One region of the Brevibacillus halotolerans genome, then DNA from elsewhere that is predicted to be linked to it. Evidence: a T-box and tRNA genes for the amino acid it is inferred to sense, from the RefSeq annotation. Region 1 holds a T-box; the other holds one or more tRNA genes.
What was found. The T-box of region 1 lies ahead of argS (arginine--tRNA ligase). A T-box ahead of a tRNA ligase gene usually reads a tRNA of that ligase, here a tRNA-Arg.
Positions count from the first base shown of each region.

Region 2: it encodes a tRNA-Arg, which carries the amino acid that the T-box ahead of argS (arginine--tRNA ligase) is inferred to sense. The anticodon was not compared.

Region 1 is NZ_JAPTNK010000013.1:47,289-58,304, reverse strand. It holds gene O0550_RS24560 (YjcZ family sporulation protein) at 1-149, shown strand, start outside; gene O0550_RS16340 (YjcZ family sporulation protein) at 202-300, shown strand; gene O0550_RS16335 (hypothetical protein) at 608-865, shown strand; T-box leader at 920-1,184, shown strand; gene argS (arginine--tRNA ligase) at 1,388-3,100, shown strand; gene O0550_RS16325 (hypothetical protein) at 3,238-3,657, opposite strand; gene O0550_RS16320 (deoxyribonuclease IV) at 3,714-4,559, opposite strand; gene O0550_RS16315 (PAS domain S-box protein) at 4,611-6,806, opposite strand; gene asnB (asparagine synthase (glutamine-hydrolyzing)) at 7,023-8,867, shown strand; RNA gene rnpB (RNase P RNA component class B) at 8,987-9,376, opposite strand; gene O0550_RS16300 (GNAT family N-acetyltransferase) at 9,505-10,131, shown strand; gene O0550_RS16295 (gamma carbonic anhydrase) at 10,270-10,800, shown strand; gene O0550_RS16290 (S-layer homology domain-containing protein) at 10,850-11,016, opposite strand, start outside.
Region 2 is NZ_JAPTNK010000010.1:181,764-192,779, reverse strand. It holds gene clpP (ATP-dependent Clp endopeptidase proteolytic subunit ClpP) at 1-430, opposite strand, end outside; gene O0550_RS14465 (DUF8173 domain-containing protein) at 561-1,688, opposite strand; gene O0550_RS14460 (anti-sigma factor family protein) at 1,688-2,242, opposite strand; gene O0550_RS14455 (RNA polymerase sigma factor) at 2,226-2,843, opposite strand; gene O0550_RS14450 (hypothetical protein) at 2,896-3,156, opposite strand; gene ytzI (YtzI protein) at 3,407-3,514, shown strand; gene O0550_RS14440 (stalk domain-containing protein) at 3,607-4,122, opposite strand; tRNA gene O0550_RS14435 (tRNA-Arg) at 4,712-4,786, opposite strand; gene rpoN (RNA polymerase factor sigma-54) at 5,050-6,435, shown strand; gene O0550_RS14425 (glutaredoxin family protein) at 6,486-6,785, shown strand; gene O0550_RS14420 (sugar-binding transcriptional regulator) at 6,940-7,983, shown strand; gene gap (type I glyceraldehyde-3-phosphate dehydrogenase) at 8,312-9,316, shown strand; gene O0550_RS14410 (phosphoglycerate kinase) at 9,433-10,614, shown strand; gene tpiA (triose-phosphate isomerase) at 10,651-11,016, shown strand, end outside.

The DNA of each region.
Region 1 (11,016 bases):
TATGTATAGACTGTAGAATAACAAAGCGAAGGAGGAATTGCCAGATGAGTACATCGTTTTGCGGTAACTGGGGAGGCGGAAGTTTTAGCTTCATTCTAGTGTTGTTCATTCTGCTGGTAATCATAAGCTGCAGCTGCTGCGATAACTAGCAACCGTGTAGCGACACCTTCAAACATATAACCTTTAAGGAGGAATTCTTTCATGAGTACATCTTACTGCGGAAATTTCTTCGGTGATAATTTCAGCTTCATTTTAGTGCTGTTCATCCTACTGGTCATCATTTCTTGCGGCTGCTGCTAAAATATAAGAAGCTCTTTCACCGGCAAACCTGAATTCGATTACGCTCTTTTTTATCTGCGCCCACCTCTACATGATTCTACAATGTTTCATACCTCCATAAGAAAACCAAAAAACATTACTCAGGTTTGTACACTCACCAATATAGGAGAGGGGAAGGGGCCGGCACATGCCCCTTTCATCTCTTATCCATTCTTTCCTTCGCTTGTAGAAATAATGGCCCTCTGCTAGGATAAAAAGGAAGATAGATGGAGGGATTTTCATCGAAAACAATCTAGCCTATTTACATACATCTGTGTTTCAGGCCTCATTGATTCCAGTAAAGGTACTAGAAGAGACGGACTTTGAAATCTACACTGTCGTAAAACACCATGAGAGTGAACAGCACTATTTGCATGACCAAACTCACCACCATGATCTTATGACAGGCGGTAATCATGAAACCTATGAATACTATCTTCCTTTATCAACCGGTCAAGCCATGGGTCTTTTATTTGGTAGGGAAGCATATCATTCCCTTACCAAATCTTATTTTGCACAATGGGATCAGCAAAATAAGAGCCACTGATAAACCTTGCTTGCTAGAATGTCTTTTGTTGGGTATACTAGACGCTATATAGCCATGTACTCGATGATGAGGAGAGTAATGATGGTTCGTGCTACTAGCGAGTCAGGATTGGTGGAAGCCTGATAGAACGGCCATGATGAAGCGCACCTCGGAGACGCAGCTTGAATCTTGTCTATTGACAATGTATAGAGCTTGCCGGGTTTGCCCGTTACAGCTATCAAGCAGGTTTTTTCCAATTACGATCATTTATTGGTCTAATTGAAAAGAACAAGAAGAGTGGTACCGCGGGAGTATGATAAAATAACCTCTCGTCTCTTTACGGATTGATTTTTACTGATATCTATCCAAAAGAGACGGGGGGTTTTTTGCTGTTGTTGCTTTGAACATCGTAAGCTGTGTCTAATCAAAGCGCTCTGTACTTGTATACCTATGGTTATATTTATGTTGTATCCCACTTTTCCACGGAATGATTACATATTCCCTGAAAGTTTAGGTTGATTAAAAAGAAAGGATGAAATAAACATGAATTACAAACAACTAGTAGCTGAACAAATCTCTGCTGCTCTAACTGAAATGGGCGTAGAGGATTTTTCCTGCGAACGTGTCCTTGGCATGCTCGAAACTCCTCCTAACCCACAAATGGGTGATTTAGCCTTCCCTTGCTTCCAATTAGCTAAAGCTCTACGCAAAGCACCACCAATGATTGCAACGGAGCTAGCTTCTAAGATTTCTCTGCCTTTCTTACAGGATGTACAGGTGACAAATGCATATATCAATCTGTTTTATGATCAAACCAGCGTTATAACCGCTTGTATTAAAACGATTCTAGAGCAAGGGTCTGCATATGGCGCGACTACTGCTGGTGCTGGTAAAAAGGTACCAATCGACTTATCTTCTCCAAACATTGCTAAACCCTTCTCGATGGGGCATTTGCGCTCAACCGTTATCGGGAATGCACTTGCAAACATCATGGAAAAGCATGGCTATCAGCCAGTTCGCATCAATCACTTGGGGGACTGGGGTACACAATTTGGTAAACTGATTGTTGCCTATAAAAAATGGGGCGATGAAGATAAAGTAAAAGCTGAGCCTATTAAAGAATTGCTCAAGCTGTATGTACACTTCCATGAAGAAGTAGAAAACGACCCAACATTGGAAGATCAAGGCCGTGAATGGTTCAAGAAATTAGAGGACGGCGATCAAGAAGCCCAGCAATTATGGCAATGGTTCCGCGACGAATCCTTACAAGAATTTAAAAAGATCTATGAATTAATGGGTGTATCCTTTGACTCCTTCAATGGAGAAGCATTCTACAATAATCAAATGGATCGCGTTGTTGATTTATTAGAGGAAAAAGGATTGTTAACAGAATCCGAAGGCGCAATGGTTGTATCTCTGGATGAGTACGACATGCCTCCTTGCTTAATAAAAAAACGTGACGGTGCTACCCTTTACGCAACCCGCGACCTAGCTGCTGCTTTGTATCGCCATGAGCAATATGATTTTGGAAAAGCATTATATGTGGTTGGCGGAGAACAACGCCTGCATTTCCAACAGCTATTTAAAGTCTTGCTAAAAATGGGCTATGACTGGGCTAACAATATGCATCACATTCCATTTGGCATGATGTTAAAAGATGGTAAAAAAATGTCCACTCGCAAAGGGAAAGTCGTTCTGTTGGAAGAAGTATTGTCCCAAGCAATCGCAGATGTATTAAAAGTAATCCAAGACAAAAATCCTTCTCTTGCAAATAAAGAACAGGTTGCTCGCCAAGTTGGTGTAGGTGCCGTTATCTTCCATGACTTGAAAAATTATCGTTTAAACGATGTCAACTTTTCCTGGGAAGAAATGCTTACTTTTGAAGGCGAAACAGGGCCTTACGTTCAATACACTCATGCCCGCGCTTGCTCTCTATTGAAAAAAGGTGGGTACCAGCCAGAAGCTGTAACCGTAGTAGACAATGCTTTAGAGGGCCCAGAAGCATGGGCAGTCATTACTACTCTCTTGCAGTTCCCAAGCATTCTGGAAAAGGCTCGCGATCAATTCGATCCTTCGCAGATTGGAAAATACGTAATTGATCTGGCTCAAACCTTCAACAAATTCTACGCGCATGTCCGCATTGTCGCAGAGGATGAGCAAGTAAAACAAGCTCGCCTACAATTGGTTGCAGCAGTTATTGTTGTACTAAAAGAAGGACTCCGTCTATTGGGATTGGAAGCTCCTGAGGAAATGTAAGAAAAATAAGGGCCCCTAACACAATGGGCGCCCTTTTTATTTTTGGTCAAAAATTCATCCAACTCATCCAAAAAAGGAGGGCTTCCCCTCCTCTTTTTAATCCTGCTTTACCTAAATGCCTCTCATCTATGTTCCTTTTACTCTTTTTCGTTTATTTTCGGTTCAATAGCTGGTTTTGGTGTCGAGAACCAAGCCTTTGCTAATTGCTCAACCAGCTTTTTCGGTAGGGAAACAGGCTCTATTTTTACAGTTCCAATAGGGTCAACACCACGATATAGCATTGCCTTATCATCATTAGGGTCTGACATTGTTTCTAAAATCAGCTCGTCGATTTTGCCAGCCACTTTCCATTCCATAATCATTAGCTCATATTCATCTGGAGCTAATTCAATGTATTCTTCTTCTGTAATATCTACAATTGCATAGCCATCTGATTCAATTTCTGCTTCTAAGACCTTGCCATTTGCTTCTTCATAAAGTTTTAGTTCATTAAGGTCAGCTAAATTTTCTTTGATTTTATCAAAGCTGTGAATGGTTACTTTAATTGTGCGTGTCATAATATCTCCTCTGTCTCGTAAAATCCGTTCTGAAATACGGTCCCTCTAATCATATCCTACTGTGGACTTGCAAACAATTGTTTGACAAAAGCGATTTCTGACTTATGCCCACCCGGTCGTTCTGCTGGCGTTTCCAAAAATAAGGGAACCTCACGAACAACCCTGCTTCTAATCAATTCGCCTATCCTTTCAGCACCGATCTCTCCGTAACCAATATCAGCATGGCGATCACGATGGGAGCCGGTAGGATAGCGAGAATCATTGAGATGAACAGCCTTCAAATTAGTAAAATATCCTAATTCCTCGCCTCGCTTCTGCACCTCTTCCCAATTCCCTCCTGTCCATAATCCACTTGCAAAGGCATGGCAGGTATCGAAGCAAAATCCGACAAGCTCGGGTCTATTGATCAATGCACGTACTTGTACAAGCTCTTCTAATGTCATCCCCATCTTATTTCCCTGACCAGCATTATTTTCAAGTAAAATAAGTGCATTACCTGTCCAGCCTTCTAAGATTTCATTTAATGAACGAATCATCAATTGGTAGCCAAATAACGGATCAGGGTGATTTCCTTTATATTGCCCGAAATGAACAACAACGCCAATCGAGCCACACGCGTCTGCAATCTCCAAATCATTGCGTACTGAAGCCACCATTGCCGCTTGTTCCTCTCTTCCCTCTGTACACAAATTAGTTGGATATGGTGTGTGGGCAATCGAAATAATCCTGTGTTCCTTGCAAAAATCACGACATTGTTGGGCATCCTGTCTTGAGAATGATTTGATTTGTAAACTGCGCGGGTTTTTAGGAAAATACTGATAGCAAGTCCCTCCCAAGCGTTGCGCGATCCGGGCGGCTTCCGTATATCCCTGACGTACGCTTACATGACAACCGATGTGCAATTTGTCGCCTCCCTTCCCTGTTTCTCGTTGCTACGCTGTCAACATTATTTATTATTGTTTCAGACTTGAGAGAGGTACATTCACATGCACTGTTGTTCCTTGATTGATCACACTGTCAATAAGTATAGAGCCCTGATGGTCCCTGATGATTTTTTTACTAACCATGAGGCCTAGCCCTGTTCCTTTATCCTTTGTAGTATAAAAAGGCTCACCAAGTTTACTAACACGATCTTCCGGTATGCCGCATCCTTCATCGCGAAAACATATATCCACCATCTGAGCATTCTGTTTTACCGTTATATAGATCATTCCACCATTCGGCATTGCTTCCATTGCATTTTTCATGATATTTATAAAGACTTGTTTAATCTGATTTTCCTCACAAGTGATCAATATTGGCTTCTCTTTACATTCAAGCTGAAAAATCACATTATGCATCAAAGCTTGGCTCTCTAATAGCGTCATTACATTACGAACGAGATCGACTACATTTTTTTGCTTTACATTCTGAACTTGCGGTTTCGCTAATACTAATAACTCGCTTACAATAAAATTGATTCGATCTAATTCAGATATCATGACTTCAAAATAAAAATCATGCTCACTGGTTTGATTTTGTAATAACTGAATAAAGCCTCGCAGTGCAGTTAGCGGATTGCGAATTTCATGAGCAACTCCTGCCGCCATCTCTCCAATAAGGGATAGCTTATCTGAGTTACGCAATAAGGCCTCTGCTTGTTTCCGATCGGTAATATTTCTGGCTACAAAAACAAAGTGCTCTAAATTTTTTTCCCCATTAAAGACTGGCGTACCATTAGCCTCCAAATACATCCAGTCGCCTGAAGCACACCGATAGCGAAGCTCTACTTGCATCACGCTACCTTCAGCGATTAATCGTTTACGTCCCTGTTTCAAAAACTCTCTGTCATCGGTATGTACCCATTTACGATAATCCATTCCCAATAAGCTTTCCGGTGTATATCCTAAAATGGTCTTAAACGAAGGAGACACATAAATATAGCGTCCACTCCGATCCAAAATAGCAATAAGATCCGTCATATTTTCGGAAATCAATCTATATTTTGCCTCACTGTCACCCAATGCCTGCGCAATCCTCCTCTGTTCCGTTACATCCCTCGTAATTAAAGCGACCGCCAAAATCTTTCCTTCCGTATTTCGAATCGGAATATAGGAGGATAGGGTGTGAACAAGATGTCCATTGCGATGAGTAAATGAATTCTCCTCATCCAAAACCATCTTTCCGTTCATAGCCTTTTGTGTGTTATCAATAATTCCTCGCAATATGACTGGCTTTAGCAGATTTTCTTGATGCATAAGCAATTCTTCATAACTGTATCCATACATTTTTTCACAAGCAGGATTCACCATTAAAATATTCCAATCTAAATCAATAAGCACGATACAATCAGAAGCGCTATTTACGAAAGATTCCAACAGTTCTTTCGCATCTCGTAATTCAGTCTCAACCTGAATACGCTCAGTAATATTGCGCATCACCGCTATTACACCTATAACGCCAGCATCTTTCTTGCAAATAGGTTTATAAGTCATACAAATCTCAAGTAGATGCCCCTTCTTATGACGTCGTCTCGTATGAAATAATACAGGTTTTCCTGTTTTTACAACGTAATCAAAATGCAGCTCCTGTTCTTGTAGCGCAACAGCATCAGGAAGTAAGATTCTAGGATTGTCATACAGCTCCTGTGGAGAATACCCAGTCATGATCTGAAATGAATTGCTCATACGCAATATTTGAAAATCGGGTGAAATGAGAAAAAGCGCATCCCGTGTGTACGTAATAAAAGTATCGAGGCTCTTCTCCATTTCCTCCAGCTTCCTCTGTCTTAGCTTTTGCTCTGTTACATCTCGTACAAGAGCCCCCACAGCCGCTTTTCCTTTATACCATTTCATCGGAAAAAGCGTAAATGAAACGTCCATCATCCCCCCTTCCTTATGAGGAATTTGAATGATGTAAGGATCATGATTGGTACACAATGGTTGTATGACACTTGGCTCTATGCTCACTATCCCTTGTTTACATCGAAGTAGATATACATCAATGGCTACTTCGAATTCATCAGAAAAACAATTACCTGCCAATTGGTACCAGGACTGATTGGCATACAAAACAGTACCGTCTGAAGAAAAAATGAAGACTGCATCTGGACAATTTTGAACAAAAGATACAAATCCATCTGTTTCTGACCACGAGATGACCTCTCGCACAAACCGCACCTCCAAAATAAGGATAAAAATGTATGTATATTTCATATTCGCATCAAAGATCAGCCATTGTAAAGGAAAAAGAACTTTTTTATTGTTTGTTTTAAAAAAAGAGACAGGGTACCATGTTAGCCTGCTTTGCATACGATGAGCCTAGATGACCGGTTTTGCTTAGTAACGTTTACATGAAAAAGCACAGATGAGAAAGGGTGAGAAATCATGTGTGGAATTGCAGGCTGGGCTAGTTTTATGCGGAATGTAAAAGATGAACAAGAGACTATAGAAGCAATGACTAAGACACTTCAACACAGAGGTCCAGATAGTATGGGGTATTTTTTTCATGATCGGGTTGTATTTGGACATCGTCGTCTTATTGTTGTAGATCCTGAAGGCGGAACTCAGCCCATGACCAAAAGATATGGGGATATAAGCTACACACTTGTGTATAACGGCGAATTGTACAATACAGAAGATTTACGCAAGGAATTGCTAGACCGTGGTCACCGCTTCTCTTCCCACTCAGATACGGAGGTATTACTCACGGCTTATGTAGAATGGGGAGAAAAATGCCTGGAGCGACTGAACGGTATTTTTGCATTTGCTATCTGGAATGACAAAGAGCAGCTCTTATTTGTCGCACGTGATCGAATGGGTGTGAAGCCGTTCTTTTATCTAGAAAAAGATGGGCAGTTTCTATTCGGTTCAGAAATAAAAGCTATTCTTGCCCACCCCGAAGTTGAGCCTATTGTTGATCGGGAAGGCTTAGCCGAGGTACTACTTATTTCACCCGCTCGCACGCCTGGACACGGTGTATTCAAAGGAATGCATGAGTTACGCCCTGGCTACTATGGGATATACTCTCAAAATGGCTTTACTACAGAATCGTATTGGTGCTTGAAAAGTCGTGAGCATCTCGACAATTTTGAGACAACCGTCGATACCATTCGTGATTTAGTCATAAATGCAATCGAACGTCAACTCGTTGCTGATGTTCCTGTCTCGATGCTGCTTTCAGGAGGCCTTGATTCCAGCGCCATCACCGCTATTGCGGCAAGATATTATCAACATCAAGGAGAAGGAACGATTCACACCTACTCCATTGATTATAAAGATAATGACCACTTTTTCACTGCCCATGCCTATCAACCTGATTCAGATTCTCAATGGATTAAACGGGTTAGCGATCATATAGGAACCCAGCACCATTATATTGAGTTTGATACCCCCGAGTTGGTGCAAGCCCTCCAAACCGCTGTTTATGCTCGCGACTTGCCTGGTATGGCAGATATTGACGCTTCGCTGTATCTTTTTTGCGCGGAAATGAAAAAGGAAACAACAGTCGTACTTTCAGGTGAATGCGCTGACGAAATATTTGGGGGCTATCCTTGGTTTCATCAAGAAGAAGCTCTTTATGCAGATACTTTTCCGTGGGCGCGAAAAAGTGAGCAGCGATACAAATGGCTCTCGAATGAAATGAAGGCTTGGTTACAACCAGATTCGTATGTAAAAGGACGTTTTCGTGATACACTAGCAGAGGTTCCCCGCTTGGAGGGGGAGTTTCGTATAGATGAAAAACGGCGCGAGATGTTTTACTTAAATCATGTCTGGTTTATGAATACGTTACTGGATCGAAAGGATCGCATGAGTATGATGGCTAGCCTAGAAGCCCGTGTACCCTTTTGCGATCATCGACTTGTAGAATACATGTGGAATGTACCTTGGGAGATGAAAATGTACGATTCCAGGGAAAAAGGCATTTTGCGCAAAGCTTTGGAAGGAATCTTGCCCTCTGATGTGTTATATCGTAAAAAAAGTCCTTATCCCAAAACACATAATCCCACATATTCCCTAGCAACAAGGCAGTGGCTTAACGATGTTTTAGATGATAACAGATCTCCCCTTCATACTCTATTAGATGTTCCTTACCTCCGTACTCTCCTACAAACAGATGCATCTGCGATTGAAATTCCTTTTTTTGGTCAATTAATGAGCACTCCTCAGATGTTTGCTTTTTTAGCACAAGTAGACTTCTGGATGAAAACATACAAAGTACGCATCATGTAAAGAAACAAAAAAACCGGCGCGTTACTGCACCGGTTTTTCCTTTATATACGATCATATTTGTTTGTTGCTTTATCATTTCATTTACATTTATACTTAAAAAATATTGAATAAGCAAGGAATGCTATAAGCCAGGTTCTGTATCTCTCGTGCTGCAAACGGACCTTCCCCTCGCACGAAGAGCTGTAGTCATCTATCTATGGCAAAATTTCTTTTGCCATCCGTCCTTTTCGTTCAATTCCGTCCAGACGGTTCCCCTACCTAATTTGGGTTTCTCGCTCGCAGGGTTTACCTCGTTCCATCTTCTCTGTCGCCAGAGAAGCTACGTTTCTGTGGCACTTTCAGCGTACTTGGGTCTCAGGGAGAACCCTTTCTGCGCCGTCAATGAGGCGAACCTCACTGCCCTAGTTTGCACTAGGTACGAACACTCCGGGCATCGCAGCCCGGGCGAGCCTGGACTTTCCTCTATCGTCTCCCAGACAAGCTGGTGACAACAGCGACTACCCACAATCCTTGCCTTACTAAGGATTAATCTATCATATATAGGGGTACAATTCAACCTTGACATTCTGGAAACGCTACTAAAAGATGTAAAATATCATGTTTATTCTTATTTACTTTATTTTTAGGAGGTCTGAAAATGAATGTATTTAACCTGCGAATAAAGGGTAGGCTGATTTTTTTACAATTACTAACCCCTGCACATGCAGAATTTTTTCTTACTTATTTACTTGCAAATCAACCATTTCATGCGCCGTATGTCCCTTTGCGTGACGAGAGTTATTTCACACTCGAAAATGCCATAATCCAAACAACTCAATGGACAGAGGTTGAACAGGATCAACGATATTCTTTTGGTATCTTTGAGCAAGCTAATGAACGCCTTGTTGGAAAAATAACACTATCCCAAGTATTTCGCGGTCCTTTTCAAAATGCTTTTATCGGTTATGATCTAGACCATTCCTGTCAAAGCCAAGGCTATATGACTGAAGCTCTCCATCTCATGATGTCGTTTTCCTTCAATAGACTTCTTTTGCATCGTTTGCAAGCCAATATCATGCCACATAATCGAGCGTCTCAACGGGTTTTGGAAAAAGCAGGATTCGTCAAAGAGGGGTTCGGTGCCAATTATCTTAAAATCAACGGTAAATGGGAAGATCATTTATTTTATGCTCTGACCAAAGAAAGGTTTGATGAACTTTATCAAAACGCTCCTTATCCTGTTATCTATGAAGAAAGAGCTGAGACGATTGCTATAAAAGACTAAAGACAAAGCGATTACTCACAGAAATGCCTTAGCAAAGCTTGGTGGATCGTTGTGTGTTAGAATTATAAAAAGAGTATTGCAACTCTACATTTCACTCAAGAATAAAATATCCATCATCGAACAGGAGGCTTATTTTTCATGCTACTACTCCCTTTTGAAGGTAAAGAGCCACAGATTCATCCTAGCGTGTTTATCGCCAAAGGTGCTGTTGTCACGGGTGACGTTATTATCGGGGAAGAGACATCGATCTGGTACAATTCGGTCATACGAGGCGATGTCTCTCCTACTATTATTGGGAAACGAGTCAGTGTTCAAGATAATAGCACTCTCCACCAAAGTCCTCTTTGTCCACTCCTTATTGAGGATGATGTCACAATTGGCCATAACGCCGTGTTACATAGCTGCACCGTACGCCAAGGTGCTTTGATCGGTATGGGTTCTATTGTGCTAGATGGCGCCGAGATCGGGGAAGAGGCTATGGTTGCAGCGGGTGCTTTGGTTCCACCCGGCATGAAAGTCCCCCCTCGGACATTGGTCGTAGGCTCTCCCGCTAAGGTAAAGCGCGAATTAAACGAAGACGATTTTAAGGATTTACGCCGTGTTCGTCAGTCTTATGTGGATAAAGGAAAAATGTATCGAAAGCTGGAAGAAAATCCACTTACCAGGTAAAAACAAAAAAACGATCGTACCCTCTTCTAACAAGGATACGGTCGTTTCTTTATTTTTGGATATGAGTAATTTTCGTAATAATCCAGCCGTACGGATTGCTACTCTGGTCGCTTTTAACCATTTCATATTCCACTTCATAATTACCAGTCATTGTGGAAAAATAAGCGCCTTTAGCCTTCATGGTACTTTCATTACTATCCATCACCTGATAGCTAC
Region 2 (11,016 bases), on a different contig from region 1:
TGATACGTTTTGCGGCAATTTCAATGTCACTCGCTTGACCTTGAGCGCCACCTAGAGGTTGGTGAATCATGATTTCGCTATTAGGCAAAGCATAGCGCTTTCCTTTTGCTCCGGCACAAAGCAGGAACGATCCCATAGATGCAGCTAATCCAACACAGATCGTTGATACATCTGGTTTAATATATTGCATCGTGTCATAGATAGCCATACCGGCTGTAATTGATCCACCAGGGCTGTTTATGTAGATGCTGATGTCTTTGTCAGGATCTTCTGCCTGTAGGAATAAGAGCTGAGCTACAATACTATTAGCTACCTGATCATTAATAGGTGTTCCCAAAAAGATAATACGATCTTTTAATAAACGGGAATAGATATCGTAAGCGCGTTCTCCACGATTTGTTTGTTCAATTACAGTTGGAATTAGATTCATATTCATTCACGTTCCTCCTCCCTTTTCTTACAATAATCATACACAATTGGTCAATAAAGGTCAAACAAAATCAGAACTCTACTCCATTATTTAACCCAAAAAATGTATATTTTAAACCTTGTCTAAAAAATTACAGAGCGGTTCTTTTGTTACTGGCACGTACACAGCTTGTAATCGCGCCGAAGAAATATATATTGACCAACATTCCGAGTAAAAATCCTAATAAAGGGATTTGGATGATAAGTACTAATAGGAATACACCAATAAATTCAGCAAATAAAGGTGAGATTTTCCACTGAAAAAAACTTATTAACCTTTGTCCCAACCAAGTGCCAACATACACTTTCCCTAAAATAAGGAGCAGGGTGTAGGCGATTGCAATAATGAAACCTACAGGAATACCAACAACAGTAAGTAACATCACAATACTAAGCAATGGAGCCATGATAAAAATAAACAAGCCGACCCCAAATTGTTTAAAAGGATGGCGAGTGTGCAAGTGTTGGCTCACATTGTATAGAGAACCAGCAAAGAAATAACGGATAAGTAGCCAAAAAATCAATGTACTTAAGCATGAAGAGACAGACATCATTAACATAAAGGAGCCGTAGGAAGGTCTAGGTTCAATAATAGTATGCTTATGCTGTCCCTTGATATTAGCTCCAGCATCAATTTGAGCAGGCTCAAATGATGTATAAATAAGATCACCTTGAATTGTAGCTGTAGGCTTAAGATGAAGAGATTCTACTTGGAATAGGGATGTACCTTCCCCTAATAAACCTGAAATCGTGGCTTGAGTGTAGAACCCATTTGTCTCTTTCCCAACACGTCCTTCTATGTTCATTTCATTGACAAAACCTAAAATACTGCCGTTCACGTTCCCAGATTGATTGACACGAAGCTCATCAGCACCTGCCGATATGTTCTTCTGGACAGTACCTGAGACAGTGAGTGCTTGAGAATAGGAGCGTATGTTACCGCCTACTGTCCCTGATACGTTTGTAAGATAAGCAAATGAGATTACATCTCCTGTGACAGTCCCTTTTATATCGATCGTTTCTGCAAAAGCATATAAGTCCCCATCTATTGTTCCATCAATCACTACTTTACTGGCGTTTGTTATAACATCCCCGTGATGTATCTCATTAGACTTTACTTGATATAGCTCTCCATTATGGAGATTGATAGCATAAGCAGAACTAGCCAAGATAAAACAAAAAACAAGCAAGAAAGAGAGGTAGAATATTCTCTTACTCATTATCTAGTTCTCCAGTTATTCGCGTTCATTTTGCTGGACAGGCGAATAGAATATAATAGGATGGCTAGAACAAACAAAATAGAAGAGATAAAGCCAATGAGGTAAAAATTCTTAAACATCAGTAAAATCATTGTTGCTTTTTCTTTTAACCAGAACATAGAGCTCCAGATCGATTGCCACTGAAATAAAGAATTAATTGCACTATTCCAGTCATTTAGCCAGTTGATTCCAGCTAAGAGCATGACAAGAAAGAAACCAAGGGATGCTCCAAAAACAAAGCGTAGACGATGAACAAATAGGTGGTGACGGTTTTGATTAAAGGTTGCAATTTGATTAATTTGATCGCAAACGTTTTTTTCCAAGTGGATAGGTGGAAGCGTTGGTGTTGTTAAATGAATGGCTTTTACAAGCTCTGCCTGCTCTTCAAGAAAAGTAGCGTATAGTTTTTGACACTCGGAGCAGCTTTGCAAATGGCTGGCCACTTGTTGATGTTCCTCTTGGATTAATTCACCGTCTGCATACATCATGAAAGTAAACTCATCCGGATGTTGCATTGTATACACTCCTTTCTATTGATTTATGGCTCAGCAACTCTTTTAAAAATTTCCGGGAACGGAATAGACGGGTACCAACCGTATTTTTGCTCATTCCTACAATGGCGCCAATTTCTTCATAGCTTAGCTCATCCACAAAACGAAGAGTAACAATTAATCGATCTACTTCCTCCAAGTGATATAACAGTTCTTGAATATGGGAGTAAAACTCCTTTTTCATAAATAAGGTTTCCGGTGTTTCAACGGATTTTTGTTGTTTATTTACTTGGTGATACAATTGGTCGTCCTTCATGGTAATTTCCTTCTTTTTTCTAAGGAAATCGATGCAGGTATTTGAGGATAAGCGGTATAGCCAAGAATGGAAAGGGTAGGATTGATCAAATTTATTTAGGTTTTGGGCTACTTTTAGCCAAATATCATTGCATACGTCCTGAGAATCATGATAGGAATAGACCATTTTGAGGACGATGCGCTGCACGCGCTGATCAAAAAGCTCAACAAGTAGAGGAAAAGAATCAGCATCCCCTTTTAAAAATTTCAGGATATATTCTAGGGCTTTTCGATTTAGCGCATAAAGATCTTCGCGTGATTGCTCTTCCACATTCGGTCCTCCTTTCTAGTACTAGTACGTAAGTTTCATCTTAAAAATTTCGTTACTCTAAATCCTTTTCTTCATTCGACTTATGGGGGTCTTCTTCCTTCAAATCTTTTCCAGTATCTTCTGTTAGGTCAATCATGACCCTCATTTTTGCCTTCATTTTTTTTCCTTTAATAATGGTGTAGTCTGTAATGTCTCGATGTTCTAAGCGACTAATTGCCTCCGCTAATTCCTCTGAAGTTAAATAGGGCTGAATTGTTAGAAGGCATTCATCTTCATTTGATTCCTGATAAATGAGAAATAATTGTTCTTCCATATTGATAGGCCTCCCTAGTATTTATCCACAAAGTTATCAACAGGTTGTGCACAAAACATTTGTTCGTGGAATTGTTTATGGTTATTATGTAACAACAGCACTAGATCATACGGAGGCAGACGGGTTATTATACGTAAATAATTATGCATTGTGCAGAGGAAGCTTTACTCCTTGGTTTGTTTTTGAATGTTCTGTACAATGTAAGGGGGACTGTACACCAAACAAACGGGGGTGATGGAAATTGAGTTCCATGATTATTGCAGTTGTTGTCATTGTCGGTATCATAGTTGGATGTTCGATTTGGGCCATAAATAAAGGATATTCTTACAAAAACAAAATAGACGATATAGATGAGTAAAAGAAAAAACACACCGCATGCAGGTGTGTTTTCCTTTTATAAGACAAGAAATTTTGTTAGATAGAAAAGATCACATAATAATTGCTATTACGTTAAAACAAAGACTTAATATCACCGGTATTAGGGTTTACGATATACCAGCCGTAGGTGTTAATATAACGATCTCCGCTCTGGAAATTATTTACCACTTCTTGATAAATCTGGATAACATAATTTCCGCGTTCATCATCGTGATCATAGGCAATCGTGAAATTCTCCGGTACCTCTTTCCCATATTTCTGGCGTACCAATTCTACAGCTTGATACTTAGAATAGGTTTTGCTTGTCGGGAGTTTACCGATGTAGACAGAGAGCGATTTCCCATCGTATACGATCGGTTTTCCAAGGTTTTCTGCTGCAAAACGAACAGGGACATATGCTGTATTTTTGTATAGAAATCCTTGTGTTTGAACAGGTGGTGATTTAGGTACACCATCGAAGTAAAAAGTAATCGGCTTTTCCATATCTGGTTTGACAGCCATTTCTGAAGCGGCATAGGCGATAGAGGAGGATAATAGAGCCCCGATTCCAATGCCAATTGCTAACGATTTTACATTTAACTTACCCATACGTAAATAAGCCCCACTTATCTTTATTTTTGTTAATCACAGTATGACAAATGATGACAAAATCTGCAAAAGTCGTGGGTAATAGGAAATTGTATCTAACGATCATAAATAATAGGTAGAAATTTAGTATTTCGCCCTGTAAAACCTCGTATCATGTGAGATATTTCATTTCATCATAGGATTACTGGAGTGTCATCTCATTCTCAAGCACTACAGAGGCCAAAGAAAGCTGATAACGAAAGCAAAACTGAGTAGAAAGAACCACTTGCTTAGTAGTAATTAGTTACAAGATGATTGCGCTTTCAGAAATACCTAGTCATCTAAAGGCATTTGTTGCTTGGACAAGGTTAGTGTTTATCGCAGAAGCATTACTACATAAAGAAACATCCATGACATTGTTAACCACCCTACACAAAATAGTACCTTCCGCATAAATATCACCAACTTTTGGAATAATCTGATAATATTATAGCAAAGGAATTATGTAATGGATATCATTTTTGAAGAATCAGCTAAAATTAGATGCAGCTTCATTTTTACACACATAAAAACCTCCGTAATAAACGGAGGCTTCGAGGTTTACCTAATATGGTACGCCCGATAGGAATCGAACCTACGCACGCGGTTCCGGAGACCGCTGCTCTATCCACTGAGCTACGGGCGCATATGTTTCAGACAACAAAGTTTATTATATACGAAAATGGAGCATAGGACAACTTTTTTACTGTATGATTAAAAAGAGCAACAAAAAAGAGTCTTTGCCGAGCCAATCTTGATATACTGTATGATAAGTGTGCCAATACAAGATACGTCTTGGCAGGAAAATTGCATGAACGCTATAATAGAGGAAGAGAGTAAGGAAGGGTGGAAAGAAGTTGTTGGAGCTATCGACAGCTTGATGGTTTCTGACGGGAGGAGGAATGCAATATGAATATGAGCTTAGGTTTGTATCAAGAACAGACGTTAAAGTTAGTGATGACGCCTGAATTGCGTCAAGCTATTACGATATTGCAGTTTTCGGCCATTGATCTGATGAATTATTTGCAGGAACAAGCGATCGAAAATCCAGTGATTGATCTTCAGGAAATTGCTATTGCCCAAGAACCGTTGCCTGTAGATAAACGGGAAAAGAGCTTGGATTTTGATTGGAAGGAATTATTGAATAATCCGGGGCATAATGATTTTTCAGTCAACAGAGATGAAAGCGCCTACAATCCTCTAGATTATGTGAGTGATACACGAACCACCTTATTTTCGCATTTAGAAGAACAACTCGGTTATGTAAAAAGATTGACGCCAGTACAACGTCAGATTGCCCAATATATTATAGGAAATCTCGATGAGCGAGGTTATCTAGAAGTGCCTGTCACTGACATTAAGGAGCGGTTAGGAGTTGATTTGGAGGAGGTAGAGGATGTTCTTCGAGTGATTCAGCATTTAGACCCGGCTGGTGTAGCTGCGCGTTCGCTAGAAGAATGCTTGCTGTTACAACTAGAGCATGAGGGACAGGATGACGAACATATCGTAGAAGTCATTAAGCATCATCTAGTTGATCTGGCAAATAATCGTTTTGGAAAAATTGCTGAACAGCTTCATATAAGCGTAGGGGATGTACAACGGATTGCTGATTTGGTTCGTACGCTGAATCCGAGACCTGGAGTGGCTTATAGCAGCGCAGATATACGCTACATTGTGCCTGATGTTACAGTTGAAAAGGTAATGGGAGAGTATATTGTCATTGTCAACGATTCTTCGTTACCGCGATTGTCTATCAATCCCTTTTATGAACGAATGCTAAAAGAGAAAACCGAGAAGGATGAGGCTCGGCAATTTGTTCATGAAAAACTAAATGCAGCGGTGTGGCTTGCAAAAAGTCTAGAGCAAAGAAGAATGACCCTGTTGCGTGTAACACAGGCGATTGTTGACTTGCAGAATGACTTTTTTGAGAAAGGGATTCATTATTTAAAACCGATGACGCAAAAAGATATTGCAGAGCGAGTTCAATTGCATGAATCTACAATCAGTCGAGCTACCAGTAATAAATATGTACAAACTCCCCGCGGTGTTTTCGAATTAAAGTACTTCTTTACTTCGGCCCTGTCCACAGCAAGTGGAGAAGCGGCATCTTCAGAAAGCGTGAAGAAACGAATTAAAGCTTTCATTGACAAAGAAGATCGGAATAAACCATATTCGGATCAAAAGCTAGCGGAATTGCTGGAGAAAGAAGGGATTGAAATCTCCCGGCGTACCGTGGCTAAGTATCGAGAGGAAATGCTGATCTCATCGTCTGCTAAACGAAAACGCTTTTTGTAATGATAAAAAGAATGTAAAATAAGAGAAGATAAAGGAGCCAACCCGTTACCATGGCTAGCGAAGAAAGCAAAGGATTACAATCAGATCATATTGAAATGATTTTATATGGTAGGCCCGGCTGTCACTTGTGTGATGATGTTGAGGAGCATATCAGACGATTAGCTGAGGAATTTCCGATCACGTATAAAGTTGTCGACATCACTTTAGATATGCGATTAGAGGAAAAGTACATGTTTACGATTCCCGTAGTTGAAATTAACGGGCTAGAAGCTTTTGTATCTGTAGACTCGGTTGTTACCGAGGAGGAATTACGCCTATATTTGCAAGAAAAAATGGGTAAATGTGAATAAATTAAGATTTCTCTTTTGGCTTCTTGTCAGCTAGCAGAGTGTATGCTACATTAAGAGTAAGCATTCTGCTTATTTTTTTGAAAGCTGCGGGACATAATTTGTATGATGTGGGACGTTTGGAGTCCCGTTGAGACTGGAAAAGGATGAGTGTGGAATGCGTACTTTATTAAATATCCAAAACAAGCTTGTTCCCGACCTCGTACAAGTATTGCGTAAACGATACGATCTTATGCAGTCGATTCGTCATTTGCAGCCTGTCGGTCGCAGGGCGTTAGCACAGAATTTACAAACGACTGAGCGCATCCTCAGGTCAGAAGTAGAGCTCCTCAAAGATATGGGCTTAATTCACGTCAGCCCGATTGGTATGAGCTGTACGGAAGAGGGAATCCAGCTTTTAAAAGAGATGGATTCTATGGCAGATGAACTGTTCGGCTTTAACGACCTTGCTCTACAATTACAACACATCTTACATATTCCTAAAGTAATTGTGGTTGCTGGTGACGTCGACGTATCGGAATGGGGTAAAAAGGAATTGGGACGAGTAGGAGCCCGGATATTAAAACAAGTAGTTCAAGAAGGTGACGTGGTTGCTGTTACAGGTGGGTCCACGATTGTATCGGTAGCTGAGCATGTTACTCCTTCCTCGCATTTTCGTGATGTACAATTTGTGCCAGCGCGTGGTGGACTTGGGGAAAAGGTAGAAATGCAGGCTAATACGATTGCTTCTTCTCTTGCTGCAAAGTCAGGTGGAACCTATCATCTATTGCATGTGCCTGATCGTTTAAGCCCTGATGTAGTTCAATCCTTATTGGGAGAAGCACAGATTGCCGAGGTTATGCAACTGCTTCACAAAACTAGGGTGGTTATACATGGAATTGGTGATGGAATGGCCATGGCTATGCGACGTAAGTACACAGAAGAAGAGCTTGAAGTACTACGAGAGCTTGGGGCTGTTGGTGAAGCATTTGGATATTACTTTAATGCGGCAGGAGAAACTATCTATAAAATGCCGACCATTGGCTTGTCCCTAGAAGACGTGAAGCGAGCTGATGTAGTTTTATCCTTAGGTGGAGGCAGTAGCAAAGCAAAAGCAATCATGGCCTTTGCCAAACAAGCATGCCAAACTGTTTTAATTACCGATGAAGGTGCGGCTCGAGCCATTTTGGAAGAGCATCGTCAATCCTCTGCTACAATCTAAAATAACAGTTGCAGCCTTGGTATGTTTTGTAATTGTGTGTGGATACACTAATCATTGGAATTTGATTTTGTATCAGCTCTAGTGAAGCCTGCCTTGCAAACAAATAGTGTGGAGAGTTATAAACAGATCACACGTTTGACAAGTAAAGGACTAGGGTAAAAAGATTTGTAGACATGGAATTGGTTGGATAAAGTTTGACATACTAAAAACAAAGGCTTTTTATTCGTAACATGGTTTTGTAATCGTCTGGTCATAGTAAGCTATGAACTGGTTCGATATAGATTCTCTAAAAAATTATTCTAAGAGTGGAACTTAGGAGGTTATCTACATGGTAAAAGTAGGAATTAACGGTTTTGGACGAATTGGACGTAACGTATTCCGTGCAGCTCTAAACAACCCAGCAGTTGAAATTGTTGCAGTAAATGACTTGACAGATGCAGTAACATTAGCGCATCTTTTGAAATATGACACTGTACATGGCAAATTGAATGCTACTGTTGAAGTAAAAGGAAACAGCCTAATTGTTAATGGCAAAGAAGTAAAAGTTCTAGCTGAGCGTGAACCTGCTAAATTGCCTTGGGGCGAGCTAGGTGTTGAAATCGTAGTTGAATCTACTGGTCGTTTCACAAAACGTGAAGATGCTGCGAAACACCTTGAGGGTGGAGCTAAGAAAGTAGTTATCTCCGCACCTGCTACAAACGAAGATATCACAATCGTTATGGGTGTTAACCACGAACAATATGATCCAGCAGCTCACACTGTAATCTCTAACGCTTCTTGCACAACAAACTGCTTGGCACCATTTGCAAAAGTATTGAACGACAAATTCGGAATCGTTAAAGGTCTGATGACTACTGTTCACTCTTACACAAATGACCAACAAATTCTTGATCTGCCACACAAAGACCTTCGTCGTGCTCGTGCAGCGGCTGAGAACATTATCCCAACTTCTACTGGTGCAGCGAAAGCCGTATCTTTGGTATTGCCTGAGTTGAAAGGTAAACTAAACGGTTTTGCAATGCGTGTACCAACTCCAAACGTGTCTGTAGTTGACCTAGTTGTTGAAACAAAAACTTCTACAACAGTTGAAGAAGTAAACGCAGCTCTTAAAGAAGCTTCCGAAGGCGCATTGAAAGGTATCATGGGATACTCTGAAGAGCCACTAGTTTCTTGCGACTATAATGGTAACCCTGATTCTTCTTCCATTGATGCTCTATCTACAATGGTAATGGAAGGCAACATGGTTAAAGTAGTTTCTTGGTATGATAACGAGTCTGGTTACTCCAACCGTGTAGTAGATCTTTGCAAATACATTGCTGAAAAAGGTCTGTAAGCCATACAAACTTTCATGTAATGTGAAAAGGGAGAGCTTCTCTCCCTTTTCCACTATGTATAAGCTAGATTAAGCAAGTATTTAGTCAGGTAACAAGTCTGAGGGGGGTACCTTCCGTGAACAAAAAGTCCATTCGCGATATAGAATTAGCAGGTAAACGTGTGTTTTGTCGAGTAGATTTTAACGTCCCAATGCAAGATGGCGTAATTACAGACGACACGCGTATTCGTGCTGCTGTTCCAACTATTCAATATTTAATCGATAACCATGCTAAAGTCATTTTGGCTAGCCATTTCGGCCGTCCAAAAGGTGAAGTAGTGGAAGAAATGCGTCTTACTGCGGTAGGCGAACATCTAGCTTCTCTTCTTGGCAAACCCGTAAAAAAACTGAACGATTCAATTGGCGCAGAGGTTGAGTCTGCTGTTCAAGCGATGAAGGAAGGCGACGTAATCCTTCTTGAAAATGTTCGTTTCCATAAAGGGGAAGAAAAGAACGATCCTGAGCTAGCAAAAAGCTTTGCAAGCCTTGCTGACCTGTTTGTAAACGATGCATTTGGTACAGCTCATCGTGCACATGCAACGACTGCGGGTATCGCTCAGCACATTCCAGCAGTAGCTGGCTTGTTGATGGAAAAAGAGATTCAATTCATGGGTGGTGCTTTGTCCAAGCCTGAGCGTCCTTTCACAGCAATTGTGGGTGGAGCGAAAGTAAAAGACAAAATCGGCGTAATTGAAAATCTGTTGGGCAAAGTAGACACTTTGATCATCGGTGGCGGTATGGCTAACACTTTCATCAAAGCACAAGGTTACAATGTTGGGGCTTCCCTTTGTGAAGAAGATAAGCTGGATCTTGCTCGCACGTTGATGGAGCAAGCAAAAGAGCGCAATGTGAATCTGCTTATGCCAGTGGACGTAGTGGTTGCTGATAAATTTGCAGCAGATGCCAATACGCAAGTGGTAAGCATTGACGCGATTCCAGAAGGGTGGATGGCCCTCGATATCGGACCAAAGACCGTGGATAACTACCGTGATGCAATTGTTCCTTCTAAAACAGTAGTCTGGAACGGACCTATGGGTGTATTCGAAATGGATGCTTTTGCAAGTGGTACGATTGCTGTTGCTAACGCAATGGAAGAATGCCAGGGCACAACAATCATCGGTGGTGGTGATTCTGTAGCGGCTGTAGAAAAAGCAGGTGTAGCAGATAAGATGACCCACATTTCTACTGGTGGTGGAGCTTCCCTTGAGTTCATGGAAGGTAAAGAGCTACCAGGCGTAACCGCATTGCAAGACAAGTAAAATGCTATCTTTTGTAAAAGGTGAGGAGTGGAAGTAATGAGAACACCAATTATTGCTGGGAACTGGAAGATGTTCAAAACAATCGCGGAAGCAACTACGTTTGCCTCTCAATTACCAAAAGAGGATCAAGCTCCTCAAATTGAAAAAGTAATCTGCGCACCTTTCACAAACTTGCCAGCATTGGCTGAGCAATTCAAAGGTACTCCTTATAAATTAGGTGCTCAAAACGTGCATTTTGAAGAAACAGGTGCATTTACCGGTGAAATCAGCCCGCTAATGTTAAAAGAGCTAGGTGTTGAATACGTGATTATCGGACATTCCGAGCGTCGCCAATACTTCAACGAAACAGACGAAACGGTGAACAAAAAAGCAAAAGCAATCCTTGCTCATGGTATGAAGCCA